DNA from 3 places in the Bacillus sp. EB V-12 genome. Region 1 is predicted to be linked to each of the others. Evidence: riboswitches for the same ligand, from Rfam matches in the RefSeq annotation. Region 1 holds a riboswitch; each other region holds the start of a gene.
The links. A riboswitch is a leader RNA that binds a small molecule or an ion and turns the genes downstream of it on or off. The one in region 1 is predicted to bind magnesium.
Positions count from the first base shown of each region.

Region 2: linked by a shared signal. The riboswitch ahead of ACZDYH_RS10735 (P-type ATPase actuator domain-containing protein) and the one ahead of mgtE (magnesium transporter) in region 1 are both predicted to bind magnesium.
Region 3: linked by a shared signal. The riboswitch ahead of mgtA (magnesium-translocating P-type ATPase) and the one ahead of mgtE (magnesium transporter) in region 1 are both predicted to bind magnesium.

Region 1 covers NZ_JBUXJL010000017.1:17,792-25,856, reverse strand. The annotation lists gene ACZDYH_RS27730 (DUF1904 family protein) at 1-207, opposite strand, end outside; partial or broken gene ACZDYH_RS27725 (serine hydrolase domain-containing protein) at 353-1,081, shown strand; gene ACZDYH_RS27720 (FtsW/RodA/SpoVE family cell cycle protein) at 1,317-2,435, opposite strand; M-box (ykoK) riboswitch at 2,623-2,799, opposite strand; M-box (ykoK) riboswitch at 3,306-3,471, shown strand; gene mgtE (magnesium transporter) at 3,751-5,079, shown strand; gene ACZDYH_RS27710 (phosphodiester glycosidase family protein) at 5,237-6,322, shown strand; gene ACZDYH_RS27705 (peptidoglycan-binding protein) at 6,754-7,587, opposite strand.
Region 2 covers NZ_JBUXJL010000002.1:781,277-789,341, forward strand. The annotation lists gene ACZDYH_RS10700 (sulfurtransferase) at 1-8, shown strand, start outside; RNA gene ssrS (6S RNA) at 125-307, shown strand; RNA gene ssrS (6S RNA) at 329-512, shown strand; gene ACZDYH_RS10715 (hypothetical protein) at 567-1,016, opposite strand; gene ACZDYH_RS10720 (hypothetical protein) at 1,100-1,411, shown strand; gene ACZDYH_RS10725 (glutathionylspermidine synthase family protein) at 1,415-2,653, shown strand; gene ACZDYH_RS10730 (DUF350 domain-containing protein) at 2,646-3,032, shown strand; M-box (ykoK) riboswitch at 3,237-3,402, shown strand; gene ACZDYH_RS10735 (P-type ATPase actuator domain-containing protein) at 3,738-4,463, shown strand; gene ACZDYH_RS10740 (5'-3' exonuclease) at 4,596-5,462, shown strand; gene ACZDYH_RS10745 (FbpB family small basic protein) at 5,818-5,958, shown strand; gene ACZDYH_RS10750 (acyltransferase family protein) at 6,287-7,480, shown strand; gene ACZDYH_RS10755 (YveK family protein) at 7,481-8,065, shown strand, end outside.
Region 3 covers NZ_JBUXJL010000001.1:499,502-507,566, forward strand. The annotation lists gene mgtA (magnesium-translocating P-type ATPase) at 1-1,638, opposite strand, end outside; M-box (ykoK) riboswitch at 1,972-2,137, opposite strand; gene ACZDYH_RS02690 (hypothetical protein) at 2,306-2,845, shown strand; gene ACZDYH_RS02695 (DUF3932 family protein) at 2,880-3,131, opposite strand; gene rnz (ribonuclease Z) at 3,321-4,244, shown strand; gene sdaAB (L-serine ammonia-lyase, iron-sulfur-dependent subunit beta) at 5,125-5,784, shown strand; gene sdaAA (L-serine ammonia-lyase, iron-sulfur-dependent, subunit alpha) at 5,803-6,681, shown strand; gene proI (pyrroline-5-carboxylate reductase ProI) at 6,728-7,567, opposite strand; gene ACZDYH_RS02720 (MBL fold metallo-hydrolase) at 7,733-8,065, shown strand, end outside.

The DNA of each region.
Region 1 (8,065 bases):
AATTTCCTGTCCACGCTCGAACCATTTCACTTCAATAAGAGGAAACGCTTCTATTTCTTCTCCATTGAATACAAACGTAGAACTTGGTAGTTCCAACGTAAAATTATCCGTATCACACTCACAAATCTCTGCGAGCTCTTCTACTAATGGCTTGCTTATGTGTTTTAATTGTTCAGTAGTAATTCCACGAAACACAACATGCGGCATGTGAATCCCTCCGTTAGATAGCTTTATATTTGCTCACATCATAGCACAATTTATTTTGCTACACTAGAATCTATTGATACATTTCAATGACATTCTTAAGAATGATTATATATTATTGAAGCAATACAAGTATTGTAACTATTTAAAATTGAGACATCTAATTCATCATACTGGTGGACTAGTTGATTATATGGCATTGGCTGGAGCAGAAAATATTGAATTTACTGATATATTAACTGTGGAAGAATCGCTAAAACACCTTAATGGGCATCAAATTGCAAGGTTCCCTGTTGGCACAAAATTTGAGTATAGCAATACAGGATATTTTTTATTGTCACTAGTGGTAGAGAAGGTAAGTGGCAAGTCCCTACGTCAGTTTGTAAAGGAACGTATTTTTGAACCTTTACACATGAAAGACACAGCGATTGTGGATTGCTACCCAACTACTATTTCAATTGCTAGTGGATATTCGAGGAATGAGCAAGGAACATATAAAATCTATGAAAGCCCTTGGGAACATACAGGGGATGGGGCAGTTCATACAATAGTTGAAGACCTGGTAAAATGGGGAGAAAATTTAACTACAGTTACCGTTGGTGGAAAAAATCTCGTTAAAAGAATGAGCGAAATAGGTCCGAAAATTTCTTCAACTGGGGATACAATTATTGACAATGAAGATTATGCTTTTGGGTTAAGGCTTGTTGAAGGTTTTAACTTTCGATACTTGGAACATTCAGGAAGTTGGGCAGGTTACCGCTCACACTTCATGCGGTTTCCAAAAGAATATTTGTCTGTTGTGGTACTAAGTAACTATGATGAATTTGACTCTAAAAAATATGCTAATGAAATAGCAGGAATTGTTTTAGAAAAATAAAAAATAGGGCTTAGAAGACAGTATCTGAATTTGGTTAACCACACGTTGTTTTAGGTGTAATTGATTTTGAGAACGGAAGGCAAGCATAAATTTATGCTTGCCTTTTTTCGTATTAAAATGAACATAGATATTTGTATTCATACAGTTAAAAAATTAATTAGAAATTCTTTAAATATAGATTACTCAATGAGGTTGAATGTAATATTTTTCTAAAAAATATTACATAATATATATTCTAATTATTAGACTTAATTTTGTTGAAAATTGAAATATTAATTAATATTCCTATTGCTATTAAATTAACCATTAAAGAGCTTCCACCAAAACTTACAAATGGAAATGGGGTACCTGTAAGAGGAAATAGTCCTGTAATACCACCTAAATTTACAACAGATTGCATACCGATCATACATCCTATACCAATCGCTATAAAACTGCCGAATGGATCTACACATAATTGTGCAATTTTTAAGGAGCGAAGTACTATAGTCAAAACTCCAGCCAATAGAATAAATACACCAATAAATCCTAGTTCTTCAGAAACTATTGCCATTATAAAATCAGTGTGTGGTTCTGGAAGATAACCTGTTTTTTGTATACTATTTCCAAATCCACGACCAGTGATTCCTCCAGAGCCAATGGCAATAAAAGAATTTACAAGCTGGTATCCATTTCCTTGCGCATCAACAAAGGGATTGAAAATCGTAGTAATACGTATCTTTTGAACTTCTGATAAACTATATTGAATCAAATAATATAAAATAGGTAACCATAAAATAGAACCGATGGTAGTTCTTTTGATTAGTAGATTTATATTTATTCCTGAGCAAAGAAATATGCTAAAACCTATACCTAATATTAAAAGTGCAGATCCTAAATTTGGTTGTTTAAAGATAAGAAAAAAAATTGTAGCTAAAAAAAATAAAAGTTTTCCCATACTACTCCAGTTATTTTTAGCTTGTTCTTGTCGTAGTGCAAAAAAACGGGCTGTTACAAGTATTGTTCCTAATTTAAGAAATTCAGCTGGCTGTATTCCAAAGATCCATGATTGAGCATTATTTACCACTTTTCCTTTCCATAAAACCATAATTAATAAAAAAATCCCCCCAACCATAATACAGATAGAGATTATTCGTTTTTTCCATATTTCATATGGGAGTAAAGCACAAACTATTAACCCTATTGTTCCTAAAAGTAGCTTTGTTAATTGAGAATCAACAAAATGTCTACTGTTATAACCATAATGTTGGACAGCGACAATGGAGCTTGCACTATACATCATGACAATACCTAAAGTACATGTTATGAATAGAGGAAGGAGCAATAGATAATCGAGTTTTAATATTTTTTTCATTTTAATATCCTCCTGATTTAAAACAAAACATAATATTACATTTGCTAATGAATAGAATCTTGTTCTCGTCAATTAATAAATATGACTTGTGTTTAGGAAGATTCTATCGCTTACTCCCTGTTTTTTTTACGCAAAAATCCCCCTAGTATTTAACTAGAGGGATTTAAAATGGCATGACTAAATAAGGCTTTTCTCCCCCTAGTAGAGCTTTGGCACTATACAACGTAAAGTAATGAAAATTCATTACTTAGCTATCTTAAGAAGAGCCTTAATCCGACAATTCCTGTTCTACCCATTGGCGTCTTTCGACATTTTTGGGCAATAGCCTGTGTTTGTATAGGAGCCTCACCTAACAGGTTCAGCAATATAAATTTTATGTATTTGTTTCGTGTGGCAAGCATAAATATATTTTTTTTGATTGTCAAGTAACCGTATTGCTAATTTTATATATTTTATTGTTTTATAGCCCTTTGAGAAATGATGTACGAAAATGTATGTAATCATTTCGTATAAATACATATTTTCGACTTGTAGTGTATAGTTCGATTAAGTAATTTAATCATATAAATTTGATAAATGGTAAAGAAGATTTTAATCATAAAAGAAGATTTTTTTAAGAATGTTCTTTTGATATACAGAATGACTAATTATTCATCTTCTGTTATAAAGTTGGAATTTGATTAAAAACAATAAGGTTCATATGTTTTATAACGTTTGTTCGAATTAAATCTATTTGAATTCTATGTTTTTTAAGAGGAATTTTAAATTTATAATAAAATATAATTTCATTTTCTATAAAAGATTTTTTATGAATGGAATTGAAAGTCAGTTGACAAATATTAAATTCTGGTTTAAATTTTGAAGTAATTCAATAAGCTTTGTTAGGTGAGGCTCCTGTATAGAGAAACGCTGCTGCCCAAAAATGTCGAGAGACGCCAATGGGTCAACAGGAACGGTCGGATTAAGGCCCTTCTTAATGTAGCTGGTTATAAAAACCTATGCTATACAGTGCTAAAACTCAACGAGGGAGTGGTATACGATTTGATAGAAAGGCACCTCTGTGATTTTGGCAGAGCTGTCTTAATAATCATTTATTTGTATTGTAAAAAACCTTTACTCCTTTTTGAGTAAAGGTTTTTCTGTTTAATGTTATTTGTTTTATCTTGTCTATATTCAAAAAGGAGGTAATTCTAACTAATGAATTGATTGCAATGTAACTGTTATTGATCTAATAAAAAATTTAAGACAGATAAAATAAAACAAAACCGCTCATGAAACTCTAGAGTCTCCCTTAGCAATATGAGGAGGAGTTAACATGAAGAAATTATTAAAGGAATTACTTATAACCAAAAATAATTTGGATGCAGAGCAAGTTTTACGTTTTCCGTCGTATGATGTTGCGCAAGAAGTAAAAAGGTTTTCAATTGAAGATCAAGTCATATTGCTAGATACGATTCCTGTATTAAAAAGCTCTAATATTCTTCAATATATGAGTGCAGAAGAAAAATATAATATCTTAATTCACTTATCTGAAAACAAAGCTAAAAAGTTACTAAATTTACAACCGATTGATGAATTAGTAGATTTACTTCTAGCGGTTCATCCTGAAAAACAAGCTAAATTAATGGCGCATCTAGATAAAATTACAAAACATAACGTAAAAAAATTGATGACTTTCAAACCTGAAACGGCAGGAAGTCTTGTCACAAGTGATTTTGTTGCAGTTAGAGGAAATTGGTCAGTAAAAATGACATTGAAGTACATTAGGGAACATTCTGAAAATGTAGAATCAATATCTTATAGTTATGTTCTTGATAGTCATGGTTATCTTGAGGGAATCGTTTCCATACATGAGTTATTACTAGCAGCAGATGAAGAGATATTATCTACTATTATGATTCAAGAGGTAATTTCAGTACAAGCTGAAGTTGACCAGCAAGAAGTTGTAAAAAAGCTACTGAATTATAATTTAGCAGCAATACCTGTAACAACAGTAAATAATAAAATGATTGGTATTATAACATTTGATGACGTAATGAATGTTATGGAAGCAGAAGCTACAGAAGATATTCAAAAGTTAGGCGGAAGTGAACCGTTGAATCAATCTTACTTTGAAGCTAGCATTTGGAGCATTTTCTTAAAACGTCTACCATGGTTATTACTTCTTTTTGTTGCTGAGGCATATACAGGTACAGTATTAAAGTATTTTGAAGACGAAATTGAAACTGTAGTTGCTCTTGCTTTCTTTGTTCCGTTATTAGTAGGTACTGGTGGGAATACAGGAACACAGGTTGTAGCAACAATTACTCGTGCAATCGGTATTGGAGAGGTCAAATTTAAAGACATTTTCCGTGTAATGAAAAAGGAATTTGCAATAGGTATGCTTCTCGGACTTGCACTTGGAATAGCTGGGCTCACTCGTGCTTATATGTTAGGAGTTGGAACAGAAGTTGCACAAGTTGTAGCAATTACTTTATTATTTATTGTTATTTGGGCCTCTCTTGTAGCAGCTGTTTTACCTTTAATTCTAAGAAAATTAAAACTAGATCCTGCAGTTGTTTCAGGTCCATTTATTACAACATTTGTTGACGGAACAGGATTAGTAATTTATTTCATGGTTGCAAAAACGTTATTAAATTTATAAAAATACACTAAAAAAACGAAATTCGGAATAAGTATTTTGCCTGAATTGCTAAAGTATAGTGGGGAATTCAGGCATGAGGAAATCAAACACTTTTGTATTTAGATAAATAATATTTTAATGGATTTATTGAATGTAATGAATGCTGGAGGATAAAACTATGAAACATCTCAGAAAAATCTTCAAACGAATTTTGCTTCTATTGTCTATTTTCATGCTTATTGGCATAGGCATATTATTTGGTACTAGCTATGGTCGAGAGCTTCGCATAACAATGGCTGGGAGTATACTAACTTCTCAGCATCCGCAATATGCGAAATATACATTCCTATCCCAAAAGGAACTAGATAAATTGCAAGATAGAATTAATCATCCGAAATGGTCAAATAGTGATGAGCATATTTATAAAAAAATAGCAGGAAAAAGATTAGAAGAATTTAAAAATCAGCCATTAGAAATTGATGTAGAAACGATTAAAAGTAACAAAAATAGTCGCTTTCTTTTTGAAGGGAAATTAGTTACTATTAGTAATCCCTTCAATGTTAAACTTGTTAGCCATCAAGGAACACAGGGCGCTAACAGAGGAGAAAAAATTAGCGTAATGGCAAAGCGTAATCATGCACTTGTTGCTGTGAATGCAAGTGGATTTGCTGATGAAACAGGAAGAGGTGGAGGAAATGTTGCAACTGGAATAGTAATAGAAAATGGGAAAGCTATTGATACGAATATGGATAGAAATACCCCTACAATTATTACGGGTTTAACAAAGTTTGGACAAATGATAACAGGAAATTATTCTACCCAACAACTTTTGGATAAACAAGTTGTTTCCGCAGCTGGATTTATGCCACAGTTAATTGTTAATGGAGAAAAAATGATTACAGAAGGAGACGGTGGTTGGGGCTCTGCTCCGCGAAGTATTATGGCCCAAAAAGAAGATGGTACAATTATGTTTCTAGTCATTGACGGTAGACAGACGCATAGTATAGGGGCTACGTTAAAAGAGTGTCAAGATATTCTATATGAAAAAGGTGCTATAAATGCAATGGCTATGGATGGAGGTTCTTCTGCTACCCTATATTTAGGGGGGAAAGTTATAAATTCGCCTTCCACATTATCTCATGAAGATCGTTATTTACCAAATGCTTGGGTGGTAACAGCAAATTCGAAGCAAAAATTAAAGATGACAATAGATGGGGTAAAGATAAATCCCAAAACATTAGATGAAATTGGTACAAATATATAAAATAATTTATGAATTGCCTATATAAAGGAATATTTTCACTTTAAAATAAACAACTAATAATTGCACCTAAAGTAAAATCAACATGAAACTATATTAAATGGGATTATATTGAGGAAAATTAAGCTTCAAAACCGTAGAACGTATGGATGTATAAAATTTGCGAAATGATGTCAGTACACAAAACAGAGAAAGAGAAATGGAAATAACACTAATCTATTTGATAAAATTCACAAATAGATTAGTGTTATTTTTAATACAGTTACATTTTCAGATTCTATTAACCCGAAAGCACATCTAATTTCAACTATTGAGATTTTTCATTAACTTGCTTCCATCAGATCTGCCTAATGCTGTACATGCATCTCAATTGGAAGATGTTTTTTTCTTTATGAATAGAAAAGTTCTTGATCTAATTTAAGTTACATGAAAAGCTATATATTCAAAATAGGAGGGGTAATACCGTTAAGGAGATCCCAAGAACTTAATCCAAAAGAATATTCGAAATGCGGATAATCAACTATGGTAGTAAAGCGTCCACCCCAAGTTAAACCAAGCTTCTCTCCTATATATCCCATTTGCTTGAATTTTTTGATGTCACCCCAGGGTATAGAGTTATTGTCGTAAGGTGCAGCATCAAAAGCTAATCCCCAATTGTGATATGATTCCCCGCCTCGAGCATTTGTAACCTTTTTACCCGGTTTCCATCTACCTAAAGAAAATAACCTATCTTGTTCACTCCAACTCCTAAACACCGAGTATATTCGAACATCTAAGCCATTAGTTTTTGTTAATTGAAGAAATTCATTAGCCAACATCTCCACATATGGATGTAAGGATTGTAAATGATTAGAGCTAGTATAAAATTCAGATTGAGAATTGGGATTAAATAATTTGTGGCGTGTTCTCGGTGTAATATCTCCAGAAGGGTATAAATGTTGCTCTTTTTGGTATTCTTGTGTGGCTTGGGTAGTTGATAAACCAAATACTCCATCAAGTTGTCCAAAATAAAACCCTATAGATTGTAACTTCTTTTGTATTAATATTACGTTCTCAAATAATGATTTCCAAGTATTAACTTCTACTATCCCATTAGGCTTTAATTTAGTTTTGTCTTGGAAAATTTTTGTGCATTTAAGTGTTTTTTCATCAAAAAAGCCGGTAATTGCAGGTTTCTCGTAGCTTACTCCCAAGCCAATTAAATTTAATTGGAGTACGGTTACGTAGTAGCCTGTGGAACCTAATTTAATAATGGGTAAATTATCCATATTTCACCCCTTGATTTTGGAATACTGTTACTTATTATAGTTAGATTGAACTTTAATATGACAGGTACTAATCGTAAAAAATAAAATCAATTTTATTAAAGTTACTATATTTGAATGTTTGTAAGAAGTTTTTTCCCCTCATAAAATATAGATTTTAAAAGAGTAATTTAAAAAATTCCGTTATGAATCAACTGAAATCTTCAATTCATAACTTTTTTGTAATAGACAAATATAAATTTGAATTACATAAAATTACCTTTATAAATAAGGTTATTTGACTTTTATAGTATGTAACAAAAGTGTAACTAGATTAACCTTTTGGATTGAAGGAGTTTTTCGGGTAGATTAGCAGGAAGTGGTCAAGTATTAATAGAGTAGTCCATACTTATTTTTAAAAAAATCTATAGAATCTTTAAAGAAAATAGGCAATTATATGATTTCAAAAAAATAGAGTTGAGCATAATATCATGGATAAAGG
Region 2 (8,065 bases), on a different contig from region 1:
AAGATTAATCACTTGCATGCAAAAATAATTTGTATTAAAATAAGGTCACAAGCAAGAGATTGCTCGAAAAACTTTGTATTTTACACATTGGAAACAATGTGATAATATAACGACAAGTAAATAATACATCCTGCGGTGTACGTAACTTATTTATGTCTAAAACCGATGTTAGTTATACGGAAGCTCAATATTTAGCGACCATCATCAAGCCTTCCTTGTGGAGGAAGATGTACGGTAACTGTGAGGGCATCCACCTGCGAGTAGCGGGTTTTTGGACATTTACGAGGAGCGGCACGTGCGGGGGTCTTATTTCAACTAACCTTATATAAAATTCCTACGGTGTACGTAGCTTATGCATGTCTTAAACCAATAAGTTTAATATGGAAGTTCAATATTTAAATGTAGCTAACATGCCATCTTTTTAAAAAGGAAGTTACAAACATTTGTGAGAGCATCCACCTGTGAGAGCAGGTTTATGGACATCTAGAGAGAACGGCATATGTGGGGCTATATAAAAACCTTACGTTTTATACGTAAGGTTTTTTTGTTGCATAGATATATCAATATTATCTTGATTCACCTGTGAAGTTTCCGTAATAAATGTAGCACTTTCTGTCTTCATCAATCTCTCTTGAATCTAAGGAGAACTCCATAGACATGCCGTCTCGCTGAATATATATAATATCTGAATGAAGAGATGGTAAAATTTCTTCATAGTTCCATACATCTTGACTATCTACTATGTTTGAACTCGTTTCACTTAGTTCTCTAATTTCAAAACCGATGTAGGAGTATGTAGGGTCTGAAGGGTCATTTGCGAAAACTTCTTTTTGAATATAAATAACTGCTGTTCCGTCTGGATCAACCGAAGTTGCAGTAACAACATAAGTATTTTTCTCTTTAATAAAATATTCACAAGTCATGCGTGCGATAATTTCAGAATTAGAAATATTGGCGTAGTTCCATAAAGCAGGATACCCTTTCGTTTCATCATTAAGTCGATATTCTAAGCGCATTTAATCCCTCTTCTTCCTTTTTCTTCTACTTTATCATGCCATCCTATATAATAGGAATAGAATTTAAAAAGGGGAGTGCGAAGGTGACAAAAACGAAATGGCTAGTAGGTGGTGTCGTAACGTCTTTAATGACTGGCACTTTATTTGGTTGCGCACAAGATCTTCCCCCAAAACCAAATGATAATAGTTGTTCTGATTGGGATTGGGATGATGAACTTGGGGTATGGCAGTGTGATGATAGTAGTTCAGGTTATCGTGGGCATTATTTCTATGGTGGGCGATACTATCAAAATAAATCCACTTTTAAAAATTCATCGGCGTTTAAATCGTATCAATCGTCTGCTGAATTTAAAGGTGGAATTGGAAGCGGTTCAAAGGGAGGATTTGGGGGCTAAAATATGTCGCAATACATAAGGGATCGAAAAGAATTTTATTTAAAATATCCGGATTTTTGGTCGGATTTATATGAATGTGAGTATAGTTTGTTTCATGTTTTTTCTATAACAAATCAGACTTTGGACCAATTACACTTAGCGACTGAACGAATGGGGAAAATATTTTTTAAGACTGCTAGACTGCTGCGTAATTTAAGTGACGAACAGCTTCTAGATCTTGGCTTTCCATCCGCGAGTTTATCTTTCATTAGAATGAAAGGGCTCTATCCTGAATCTGTAATTTCGCGATTTGATTTTGCTGTAACAGAGGATAACAAAATCAAAATGCTTGAGTTTAATAGTGATACACCAACTTTTATTGTGGAATGTTTTCAAATGAATGGGAAAGTATGTGGAAATCTAGGCTATGATGATCCAAACTCGGATCAAGAACGATTGCTATCTTCTGGTGTAACGAAAGCAGTAATGGAAGCGACAAAGGGATTAGATAATCCAAATGTTGTTTTTACAGCACATCATGAACATATCGAGGATTGGAATACCACTATGTATTTAAGTCAGCTATGCCATGTTGAAAATAAAGTAGTGCCAATGTCAGAACTTAGAATTACAAAGGATGCTCTAGTCGATAAAGATGGGGCGAAGATTGATGTTTTATATCGCCAAACATATCCGATAGAAGATTTAATTGAGGATCAAGATCCTGAAACAGGAGATTTGGTAGGTGTGGAATTGTTACAACTTGTAAAAGCCGGAAAGCTTTTTATAATAAATCCTTTGTCAGCATTTTTACTTCAGCCAAAATCAATTCAGTGTCTTATTTGGGGGTTAGCAGAAGAAGAGGCCTTTTATACAAATGAGGAACAACAGTGGATTAAAGAATATATGTTACCTACATATTTAGAACCAGATTTATTTTTAGGAAAAGGTTCTTTCGTTCAAAAACCTTCATTTGGGAGAGAAGGAGATACAATTACGATTCGCGATAAAGACGAAAATATTATGCTTCAAAATGCACACCAAACATATAAAGCGTCACTGCCGATATTTCAAAAGTATATCGAACTGCCAGTCGTATCCTTGGAAACAGAAAAAGGGATCGAGAAACTGTCATATGTGTTTGGTTCGTTTTTAATTGCTGGAAAAGCGAGTAGTATCGGTATTCGTGCGGGAGAAAAGATTACAGGAAATGAATCGTACTATTTACCGGTAGGTATAAAAAGGAGGGGAAAAAATGATTAATTTTTTATTATATTTAGTAGTAACACTCGGCCTTTTATGTATAGGTCTGTTCTTGATGGAAGTGACAACGAAAGTAAAGGAATTTAAGTTAATGGCTCAAGGAAATAAGGCGGTAAGCTATGTGCTTGGAGGACGATTACTTGGGTTAGCTGTTGTTTTATATTCGACAGCAGCTAATTCAATTTCACTTCTTGATATGATTTCGTGGGGAGCAGTTGGGATTTTGGCTCAAATTATCGTCTTTTATTTAGCTGAGTGGCTTACACCACGCTTTAATATAAACAAAAGTCTCGAAGAAGATAATCAAGCAGTTGGTCTTTTTCTTATGTTTTTATCAATTTCAATTGGGATTGTAATTGCTGGTTGTATAACTTATTAAAAACTTTACGTTTAAACGTAAAGTTTTTTATTTTATCCCGTAAAAGCCCGATTGGTGAGGGCTAATAATCAGTGGGGGATGAACAAAACCTCCACTGATTAAAGTTACACTTTATATATGTTAGTTTGCCATACCTTTTGAAAAAATTGTAGGCTACGGTTGACATCTATTTTAAATAAGAGTAACATTTTCAATGTAATGAAAATAAGTCTCTGTTAGGTGAGGCTCCTGTATAGAGAAATGCTACTGCCCAAAAATGTCGAGAGACGCCAATGGGTCAACAGGAATGATCGAATTAAGGTTTTTCTTAACGTAGCTGGTAATGTACCTATGCTATACAGTGCTAAAACTCGGTGAGGGAGAGGTCCGTAGATTTCTAATTATATTAGAAATCGTTTATTTGTGTATGTAATGGCCGCTACTCTCTTAAGGGTAGGGGTCTTTTTTGTTACCAAGCTATGAGTAATTTCATAGTATAAACTATAAAATTAAACGAGGAGGTGAGGAGCATGTCAAATTCTGACTCGGTTCCGTTACCCATATACTTCAAATCAAAAATATATGATGTAGGCAGGAAACGATTTGTTCCTCCCTCTATATTTATCACAATGTAGCGTTTATAAAGCGCGAGACACTTTCACAGTAAAGTGGATAAATTGAGAAACAAAGCGTTTCTTCCTATGTTGTAAAGGAGGAGACGATAATATGTTATATGCAAACAAAACTGTGGGTAACACGTCATATAAACTAAGTAAAAAATCAATAAAAGAACAAACAATGCTCCAAAAAAATAAAGATTTATTAATTGAAATTGCAACAAGAGATGTAAAATCTGTATTTGCATATTTTAAAACAACAAGAGACGGACTATCAATGAAAGAGGCGCAAAAACGTATTCAAGTATATGGCCGAAATGAACTAACTTCAAAAAGAGCACTTCTCGCAGAAGTAATGATGAAGCTTGGTGGCATGATTCCAGGTTTTTCAAAACAACGTGTGTGTGATGAATTACAACGTGAAACGATTACTGTATCTAGAGTAGAATGTTCTAGTAGTACAGGGTTAAATAGTGAACTGAAAATGATGGAGATACCAGTGCAAGAACTTGTACCTGGAGATATGATTTTTCTTTCGGCTGGAGATGCTGTGCCAGCTGATGTACGTATTATTTATGCAGATGATTTATTAGTGAATGAGTCTGTGTTAACGGGAAACGAAGCGAATATAGAGAAGTTTGAGAGCTGCTATCACCTTGAACGTAAACGATTTATTCCATTAAAACGGATGAAAGATTATAATCCACTTGAGCTTGAAAATGTATGTTTTAAAGGTTCGCATATCGTTAGTGGAAATGCAAAAGCTATCGTTGTTTCTACTGGAAAAAATACGTATTCAGGCATATTGCATACTTGTTGTAGTAGAATGTCTTAATGTGTTAATGGTGCTAAATATACAAAAACAATGTATAATAGACAAAGTTGAGCAAAAACGTAGAATGGTAATCTATTTATATAACCTTACGTGATAACGTGAGGTTATTATTTTTTTAATAGGAGAGGAATTATGAAAAAAGTATTATTAGTTGATGGTATGGCACTATTATTTCGTGCTTTTTACGCAACAAGTGTCTACGGACAATTTATGAAACGACAAGATGGAACCCCTACGAACGGGATTCATGGTTATATGAAACACTTGTTAACAGCTACGCAAGCGATCGAACCAACACATATCGTTACATGCTGGGATATGGGAAGTACGACATTTAGAACAGAATCGTTCTCGAATTATAAAGCAAATCGTGCAGCGCCACCAGAAGAATTAATTCCTCAATTTGATTTAGTGCAAGAAATGACTGCGAAATTATCCATTCCAGTTATCGGTATGAAAGGCTACGAAGCGGACGATTGTATCGGTACGCTTGCAAAACAATACTGCAATGAAGCTGAAGTTTATATTTTAACTGGTGATACAGATTTACTTCAACTTGTTGATAAGAACGTTACAGTTATGCTTCTGCGTAAAGGAATTGGAAATTACGAATATTACACACCGGAGAAAATCATGGAAGAAAAAGGTGTAGAGCCGTGGCAAATCGTCCATGCAAAAGCTTTCATGGGAGATACAAGTGATAATTATCCAGGTGTAAAAGGTATCGGTGAAAAAACAGCGTATAAGCTTATTCAAGAGCACGGAACAGTATCCGCTGTACTAGAAAATGTAGAATCATTAACAAAAGCGCAGCGTACGAAGATTGAAAGTGATTTAGAGAACTTAAATATTTCGTTACAATTAGCCCAAATTCACTGTGAAGTTCCAATTTCATGTTCACTAGAAGAAGGATTACACACAATGGATGAAGAAAAACTTAGATTTGTTTGTGAAGAAATGAATTGGGGAAGACCTGAAATATTAATAAATATGCTATAAATAGTTTGGGAAGAGGGATGTTGCATAAGTCGAACTTTGACTTGGTGACACCTTCTTTTTGTTTTTGTAAACAGTATTATAATAAATAAAATTATGTCGAACTCAATTTTAAATATATAAATATTTCGACAAGATATAATGATAAAAGTTGATGAAAATAATAACTTTTATCATGAAGTGAATTAATTTCAACATAGTTTTAGATAATCATTTTTTCGTGTTCACAAAGTTGTCAGAAAATAAACGAGATTTTCATATGAAGTTCAAATAGAATTCACAACAATCAATTATTATAAGGACACACAGATAATTCTTTATCTTTTATATAAACCATCCCCCAAGGAGGACAATGAAAATGAGAAAAAAAGTGAGAAAATCTTTTAAACAATTATTAATTGAAAATAAACAATCACTATTAAATAATAAAGAAAATATGAAGGAAATTGAAGAGAGAATTGAGAAACGACATGTAGCATATAGTGGTGCTAGTAATTAAATAAAATAAAAAAGATAGCCTATGTAGGCTATCTTTTTTATTTTATATTGAAAAAACGCTATTCAGCTCTTTAATTTTGTAAATATGCAAGATATTTTTATAGCGTTTTTCTATCAATATTACTCATTTTTCGAGGTTGAAATTGGTATATACCAATTTTTGAGATTTTCTATTCAAAATATTACAAAAAATGTTACAATACACTCAAATTTATACTATAAAATCATTTTAATATGAAAAATTGGAATGAAAAGAAAGGAGAGGAATATGAATAAAGATGTCGCTTTGAAATGATTATTATCATTTCATTAGGAGTTGATGTAAAAAGATGAAAAGATACGAAGAATTGGACTCTATAAGAGGGATTTCTTCATTAGTAGTAATGATCGGTCATCATTTAATGATTTTTTCAGCATTTCAAAATTACAGTTATGAAGATAATAAACCATTTGTTGTGTATCTATTAAAAGAAACGCCTGCTCGTCTAATTTTTAGTAGTGGTAACGAATCAGTTATTATCTTTTTTGTTTTGAGCGGATTTGTTTTGTATGAATCTATTCAAAAAAACTATAGTAGCTATGGGTCATACCTTTTAAAACGTATATGCAGAATATATATTCCTTATATTGTGGCAATAATTATAGCTATTGTATGCCAGATTACAATTAGTGAATATGGTATTTCTTATTTAAGTGAATGGTTTAATCGCTCATGGACGATTGAAAGTTCTTCAAGCTTAATCGCACAACATATTTTATTGGTTGGGAAATATAATACAGATGCATATAACGGTGTGATTTGGTCACTTGTCCATGAAATGCGAATATCAATAATTTTCCCGTTAATTTTGATGATTTGCTTACGAAAAACGTTAAGGTGTTCATTACTATTATTGTTTAGTTTTAGTATATGTTCTGTCGTAATATTATTTTTGTTTCGCTCGGGCTTAACATTAACAAGCTATGCATTAACATTGCATTACACAGTACTGTTTTTACTAGGAGCACTAGTTGCGAAGTATAAAAATAATTTAATAGTTTTTTATAGTAATTGTACTAAAAACACGAAAATTGCATGGTTTTTATTTGCGATTTTACTTTTTATGTATGAAGGGCTTATAGGAGAAATGAAAGTGCTCAATAATTTTATATTTCGAGACTACGTAGTGGCGATAAGTGCATGTTTATTTGTCATATTAAGTTTGTCAATATCAACTTTGTCGTCCTTGCTACATAATAAATATTTGTTATATTTGGGGAAGATTTCTTACAGTCTTTATTTATACCATATTATATCGTTGTTTTCCCTTATATACATGCTCCATGAAATATTACCGTTGCCTATTATTTTAATTTTTTCACTTGTTTTTTCGTTTATACTTGCAATGCTTTCGTATGTATATGTAGAAAAATTTGCATTCGGAGTCGGAAAGTATGTAACAAAACAAGTGGATAGAAGAGAGAAAGGGTTATCTGTAAAGAGTGAATTGCAGGATGTTATTCAGAAAAGGGCGGTGAAATAATTGAAGCAAGAAATGAGTATAAAAGATTTTCAACAATTACTGAAAAGAAGATTCGTAACGATTATTTTAACGATGTGTTGTTTAACCGCTTCTTTAGTTCTTATCTCTATGTATGTTTTAAAGCCGTCATATCAATATTCAACGCAAATTCTTGTTGGGAATTTAGATGAGTTTAATAAGGAAAATTCAACAAATAAAACACAAGAAAATAAGCAACTAGTAACATCGTATGTTGATATTTTAAAAAGCCCATTAATTATTTCAACAGTCAAAAAAACTTTGAAATTAGAGCAATCAAGTTATGAATTAGCACAAAAAATCTCGGTTGTGAATACGGACAACTCACAAATTGTAACTGTTACAGTAAAAGATTCCAATCCGAAAATCGTGAAAGACATTGTAAAGACATTGGCAGAGCAATCACAAAAAAGCTTTCAACAGTACACAAATGTACAAGGGGTGAAAGTATTAACTGATCCTGAGTTACAGGAACAGGCTGAAAAATTGTTTCCGAAATTTCAACTAATCATTCCTATTTCTTTAATTGTTAGTTTTTTTGTTGGGATAGGTTTAGCTGTATTTCGA
Region 3 (8,065 bases), on a different contig from region 1:
TAAAAAGCCGATATATCCAGCGAGAATCATATCAGTTTCGTCTTTTACTGCGTACTCTGTATCATTTATTCTTCTATCTTTTTTATAAGCAACAGCAATAACCCGCATACCTTCACTATTTAGTGTCTCACTTAGTTTTTTGACATTTGAACGTATTTCCTCGGTGAGTGGAACGATTTTTTCATCCACTTCAGTGTAGTTACAAATTGATAAAATTTCTTCTACGGCACCTTTACAAACCATTGTATGTTCACCTGAAATATCCTTTACGATGACTGACATACGCCGGCGGGCGAAATCGAATGGAATTTCATCTAGCTTTTGAAAAGCTGATGGATTAAATGTATTGTTTTCCTCTGTATGCTTAATAACAGCTTTATCTATTAAATTTTTCAATCCAGTTTGATAGAAACTATTTAAATAGGCAAATTGCAAGACGCGATTGCATTCATTTCCCTTGGGATCTAAGTGACGAACAAGGACAACTTTATCTTCTGTTAAAGTTCCGGTTTTATCTGTACAAAGAATGTTCATAGCACCTAAGTTTTGAATAGAATTTAGCTGTTTTACAATTACTTTTTGTTTAGACATGTTAACGGCACCTTTAGCTAAATTAGCAGTTACAATCATCGGTAACATTTCAGGTGTAAGGCCGACAGCGACGGCAATAGCGAAGAAGAAAGCTTCTTGCCAATCACCTTTTGTGAATCCATTAATGAGAAGGACAATAGGTGCCATAATAAGCATGAATGTAATTAAGAGCCAGCTTACTTTGTTTACACCTTTATCAAAGCTTGTTTCTACACGCTTTCCAATTACCTTATTGGCTAAAGAGCCGAAATACGTATCGGTACTTGTTGAGATGACAACAGCTTTTGCGCTACCACTTACAATATTTGTTCCCATGAAACAAAGGTTTTCCATATCGAGTGGATTGTAATTTTTTTTCATGTTTGTCGGTAAGATATGCTTATTTTCTGTATGGTAGCAGTGTTCGTATTTTTCTACAGGAAGTGCTTCCCCTGTTAAAGAAGATTGATTAACAAATAAATCTTTAGCGGATACAATACGCACATCAGCTGGAACGATATCACCGGCTGAAAGGGAAATGATATCGCCAGGTACAAGTTCCTCAATTGGAATTTCTGTTGTGTAATTTCGATTTAAATTCGTTACATTTTTTGTTTCATGTACAAATCCATTTATTCTAAATACGCTCGCAGTTGTTCGAACCATAGCCTTTAACTTATCGGCAGCTTTTTGAGAACGAAATTCTTGGGAAAACCGAATTGTTGCACTAAGTAGTACCATTGCAGATACGACAATTGTTCCTTGCATATCATCCGTGAAAAAGGAGAGTGCTCCAAGAGCTAATAAAACGAAAATAAATGGATTTTTAAATGCCGACAGAAATTGAATGTACCACGGTGCCATTTTATTATGAGCTATTTCGTTCGGACCATATAAAGAAAGTCTACGAGACGCTTCTTGTTTAGATAATCCATCTTGTGTTGTTTCTAAAAGTTTTAACGCAGAGCTTACATCTTGTGTTGCAACCTCCACTAATAATTCGTTATTTGTTTTCATGCTATCTTGCTCATAAGCATGCTTTGTTTCTTGTCTTTGTAAATTAAACATCGGTAGTTCCTCCTCTGTCATGAAGGAGGAAACAATCTGTTACCTAACTATTTGAAATGGTGAGGAACAGTTTCTTTCCTACCTACATGATGAAATATGAATGTAAAACGTATGGGTATCTGGGCCGAATCATCAATTGCCAACTGTTCCTCACCTCCGTACAATTTAGTAGTTTCTGAATATGCTATGTTTGTTTCATAGTAAGGTGCATATAGACGTAAAAAGACCTTTACTCAAAACGAGTAAAGGTCTGAATTCGCAGTTAAAAGAGTCCACAACAAAGACTGTTAGTAGACATAAATAAAAACAGTTTTTGTGTATGACAAAATACATGCACCTCTCCCTCGTTGAGTTTTAGCACTGTATAGCATAGGTACTGAAACCAGCTACATTAAAAAAGGCCTTCATTCCGACCTTTCCTGTTGACCCATTGGCGTCTCTCGACATTTTTGGGCAGCAGCGTTTCTCTATACAGGAGCCTCACCTAACAGAGAACATATTCAATTACATGTTGAATGTTAGCACTGTAAAATTGTAGTGTCAATATCTTTTTTATCTGTGTTTTTAAAATATTAAACGGATTTATAATAGATATGTGGGATGAAATGTATGATATTGATTATAAATAATATGAAAAATAAATATTTTTATAAAAGGGGAATTTGTAATGGTACCACAAAATTTTATTATAAATATTGAGAATCAAAAGTGGTTGTTTAATGAGCAGGAAGATTTATGTTCTCACGGGGAAATTTATTTAAATGTGGATGGAACGATTATTACACAAACAGGTATGGATGAGGAATGGGGAATAAGTGAATCAGCTTTAGCTCTGTTACGAACTTTAGATAAAGAATATATTTGTGATATTGAAAATGAAGAGGGGCTTATTTTGCACGGATGTGGCACTATGCTCATGTTAGGATGCCCAATTTCAATTCATTGGACTATAAACCATATAGGTGAAAATGTGGTTTTAAAGGATTTTGTCAAAGTTATTTCTACTGATCAAAAGGCTATATACTATGAAGGGCTTCATATAGAAGTAAATGAAAATGAATATAGAAAACAAATTGTTTCTTTTGCGCTACAGGCAAAAGAATTATTCAATAAATCAAGTGAAAAGATAATTTTAAATGAGTTTGAGCGAAGTATGTATACCGACTTTTGGATGGAATATGATCATTTGTTAAATAAGTATAAATAAAAAAGCACTGTAACCAGTGCTTTTTTATTATAGATTACGAGATTGTAGGGTTTTCAAAAATAACAATCTCTGAACTGTTTGTAGTTGAAACGCGTTGGGCGTAATATGTTAAAGCTGAAGAAATATATGCTGGTAACGTATCATTTGTATGTGATGTTGTATATTCATGGATTAATTCCTTTAAAGTTGTCCATTCTAATTGTGCTGGGTGATCAGACACGAAAGAACTTACCCAGCGATCAAATGAAGATGAAAAATCAGTTTGTAAACGAAATACTTCTTTCATAATAAAACGCTCCCTTAAAATGTAGTATAATTATTTTAACACAAAACACGAACGATAGCTAAATTTTTTGAGTATAACGTTCGTGTTATATAGTTGTCTAGATGTTTGGTTATGTAAATTCAATTTGCCATTTGAAATAACATTCCGTAAGATGAGAGATAGAGTATATTTAGAGCTGGAGGAAAGAAAGTGGAATTTGTATTTTTAGGAACTGGTGCAGGTGTTCCTTCAAAAGGAAGGAACGTTTCAGCAATTGCTTTACAATTGTTAGAAGAACGAGGACAAACTTGGTTATTTGATTGTGGTGAGGCCACGCAACATCAAATATTACATACATCTGTACGTCCGCGCCGCATTGAAAAAATATTTATTACGCATTTACATGGCGATCATATTTTTGGATTGCCTGGTTTATTAGGTAGCCGTTCATTTCAAGGAGGAACTACGCCTTTAACGGTGTATGGACCGAAAGGAATTAAACAATTTATTGAAGTGGCATTATCGGTAAGTACGACACATGTGAAATATCCACTTGAAGTTGTGGAGATAACAGAAGAAGGTACCGTATTTGAAGATAATGAATTTTATGTAGAAACGAAAAGATTGTCACACGGTATAGAATGCTTTGGATATCGTATTGTAGAGAAAGATATACAAGGTGCTCTTTTAGTTGATAAGTTGCTTGAGATGGGTGTGAAACCAGGTCCAATCTTTAAACGTTTAAAAGATGGTGAAGTAGTTGAATTAGAGGATGGCACGATATTAAATGGAAATGAGTTTATCGGCCCACCTCAAAAAGGAAGAATTATTACTATCTTAGGTGATACGCGATATTGCGAAGCGAGTAGGGAGCTTGCGCAAGATGCAGATGTACTTGTCCATGAAGCGACTTTCGCAGCAGAAGATGAGCAACAAGCGTATGATTATTTTCATTCTACATCTAAGCAAGCTGCGAGCATTGCACTTCAGGCAAATGCGAAGCGACTAATATTAACTCACATTAGTTCTCGCTATCAAGGAGATACATATAAGGAATTATTGAAAGAGGCTAGAGAGTTGTTTTCTAATACAGAAATAGCGACAGATTTGAAATCATTCCCAGTAGAAAAATAATTATTTTGTAAAAAATGGTAACAGCGGGTTACCATTTTTTTATGTCTAAAAAAATTTAAAAATAAAACTGTTATTATTTTATACTTATACTTGGATGATACAGAAAATTAGGATGGTTTGAATATATAGGATAAAAATACGAAATAATGATTATTTAGAAAAACTGTTATATAAGTCAGATGACATACAAGTGATACAAATAGCAGAAATGGACTTTTATTCAGAACTTTTAAAATTCAACAAAAGTAAGCGTTTTATAAAAAACAAGCTATAATGAGGGCAGATTATAATTTATGATAAGTCGCATGTATTTTAGTCATTATCGTAACAAGTGAAGTTGACTAAATCATGAGAGAGTAACACGAGAATTATAATAGGAAAGATATTACTATTATTTGTCATAAGTCTTTTTCACTTTTTAGCTAAACGATATGATTAGCAAGTGTAGCTATTGCGAGTTCCTTAGTAGAAGCTTTTTATTAATAAGGTGGTGGAGATTTAATTGGTACACCACTCTTTAAAAGAGTTCAGAACATCAGCAGGTAGTCTAGGCGGAATAGCGGGTGCAAATTTAGTTGCATTAGCAATGGTTATATCACTTGTTTATGCTATGCTTGCAATGGCTTCTGTGTTAAACTTTGGATTGCTACCAGACTTTATTCTGGATTATCTTGTATCATTTTTAAATGAAAATAATGCTAAGATTCTTATGTATTATGATAACTGGTATTATTTCAGGTTATATTGGATTACTTTTATTCAAAAACTATCCAATTCGTACAGCAGAACAAATTCGTGGTACAACTGGAAAAGCGACAGATGTAGCAGCTTAATAGAATAGTAGAATAAATTTTTTCATAGAGGTTTAGGGGGAGTTATGATGAAGTATCGCTCAGTATTTGATATTATCGGTCCAGTTATGATTGGACCATCAAGTTCACATACAGCAGGCGCAGCAAGAATGGGGCAAGTTGCTCGCCAGCTGTTTCGTCATGAACCAGAAAGAGTAAGCATTTCGTTATATGGATCATTTGCAAAGACGTATCGAGGGCATGGTACGGATGTAGCACTAATCGGTGGAATATTAGGATTTGAAACAGATGACTTACGTATTCCAGAGGCGCTAGAAATAGCAAAAGAGCGCGAAATTGAAGTGGAATTCATTGAAGAAGATGCCAATGCACCTCACCCAAATACAGCGAGAATTCGTTTGTATAAAGGTGAAGATGAAATTGAAGTTGTTGCTTGCTCAATTGGTGGCGGTAAAATTGAAGTTGTAGAATTAAACGGATTCGATCTTCAATTATCAGGCACGAGCCCAGCACTACTTATTGTAAATAACGATCGCTTCGGTGCTATTGCAGCGGTAGCTTCAATCCTTGCGAAACATGAGATTAACATTAGCACAATGAGTGTTTCTCGTAAAGAAAAAGGAAGAAGAGCGCTTATGGTCATTGAAACAGATGAATTATTAGCAGATGAAGTAATTGAAGAAATAAAAGCGCAACAAAATATTTGTCAAGTAACTATTATGGAATAATTGCAGGGGGGACACACCATGTTTCGGAACGCAGCGGAACTAGTGGCGCAAGCTAAAGAACAAAATGTAAAAATCGCAGAAATTATGATTCAATGTGAAATGGAAACAAGAAGTATTTCACGTGAAGAAGTAATTGCTGGTATGGAAAAGAACTTAGTCGTGATGGAGCAAGCAGTAGAACGTGGTATTCGCGGCGTGAAATCACCAACTGGTTTAACTGGTGGAGATGCTGTAAAAGTTCAAGCGTATATGAAGAGCGGAAAAGGCTTATCTGGAGATACGATTTTGGATGCAGTAAGCAAAGCTGTTGCAACAAATGAAGTAAACGCAGCGATGGGAATTATTTGTGCAACACCAACAGCAGGTTCTGCTGGAACAGTGCCAGGTGTACTATTTGCACTAAGAGAAAAATTGCAGCCTACACGTGAAGAAATGATTGAATTCTTATTTACAGCAGGAGCTTTCGGTATGGTTGTTGCGAATAACGCTTGTATTTCTGGTGCAGCGGGAGGATGCCAAGCTGAAGTTGGTTCAGCAAGTGGAATGGCGGCTGCAGCTGCAGTTGAGATGGCTGGTGGAACACAAGATCAAGCAGCTACAGCGATGGCAATTTCATTAAAGAACATGCTTGGTTTAGTGTGTGATCCTGTTGCAGGACTTGTAGAAGTACCTTGTGTAAAACGTAATGCAGCAGGAGCTGCGAATGCGATGATTTCAGCAGATTTAGCATTAGCTGGTGTAACGAGTACAATTCCATGTGATGAAGTAATTGAGGCAATGTTTAGAATCGGACAAACGATGCCAGTAGCACTTCGTGAAACAGCAGAAGGTGGACTTGCAGCAACGCCGACTGGTCGTCGCCTGCAAGAAGAGATTTTTGGGAAGAACAATAACTAAGTGTAATTATAGAAAAAGGAGCTCAAATAAACTTGAGCTCCTTTTTCTATTTTTCTTTTGTTAGTTGTTCTAATGTTTTTCCAAGATTATGTGATCGTTTCGTTGCCTGTGTAATACAAGAAATAAGTGCTTGTTGAAATTTATGTTCTTGTAATACTTCAATACCTGCTTCGGTAGTTCCACCAGGAGAAGTAATTTCCTTTCTCAAAATAGAAGGGTGTTTGTCACTTGCTTTTAGCATTTCAGCAGCACCAATCATCGTTTGAAGAATAAGTGATTTTGCAACATCTTCTTTTAAACCAATTTTTTTTGCAGCTTCTTCCATAGCTTCCACTACGTAATAAATATAAGCAGGTCCACTTCCGGATAATGCAGTGACAGCATGCATATCTTCTTCCTCTACAACAGAGACGAGACCAATCGTTTCAAATAAAGATGTTGCAGTGCGAATATGCTCCGCTGTTGCATGTTTTGAAGGGGAGATAGCGGTAGCTGATTTTAAAATGGCTGCGGAGGTATTTGGCATTGCACGAATAATTGGAACGTCTTTTTGAAGTAGTTTTCTAATTGAGTCAGTAGAAACACCTGCTAGTAATGAAATAATAAGCACGTTATTATTTATGTATTCTTTAAAAGGGGTAAGCGCCTCTGCAACATCCTTTGGTTTCATTGCTAGAAAAAGAATATTTGCATCAGTAAGTAATTCTTTTTTATTATGAGTACCTTTGACACCGTATTTTTTATGTAGCTCTTGTAATCTTGTCTCGTTAGAACGATTACTTACAGTAATTTGTTCACCTTTAACGACATTTGCATGTAACAAGCCACCAATAATAGCTTCGGCAATAGAGCCTGCACCGAGAAAGGAAATGTTTTGAATAGACATGATGTTCCTCCTTTAATTTTGGTTAGAAATTCTTATAAATGTACATACATTCGTTTTTTTATAGGAAACACCTCTTTTTATCTGAAAATAATGACAAATATATATAGAAGTTGTAAACTGAAGAAGTATTCATTTTTGAACCGGAAAGAGACAGGGGGGCTAAGCATGACGGCGATTCACCGAATGGAGATTCCTGTACCATTTGCAGTGGAAACTGTGAATGTGTTTTTAGTTGAGGGGGAGACATTAACATTAATTGATACAGGGACGAATACAGAAGAGGCAAGGAATGCGTTAGAAAGTCAATTAGGTGCATTAGGACATACGATAGAAGATATTGAAACAGTAGTCATTACGCATCATCATGCAGATCATTGTGGACTTTTAAATATATTTTCTGAGAAGACGAATATTATTGGACATCCTTGGAATGAGCCTTGGATTACACAAAATCCAGAATTTTTAAAGCGGTATCATGAATTTTTTAGAGAGACGGCC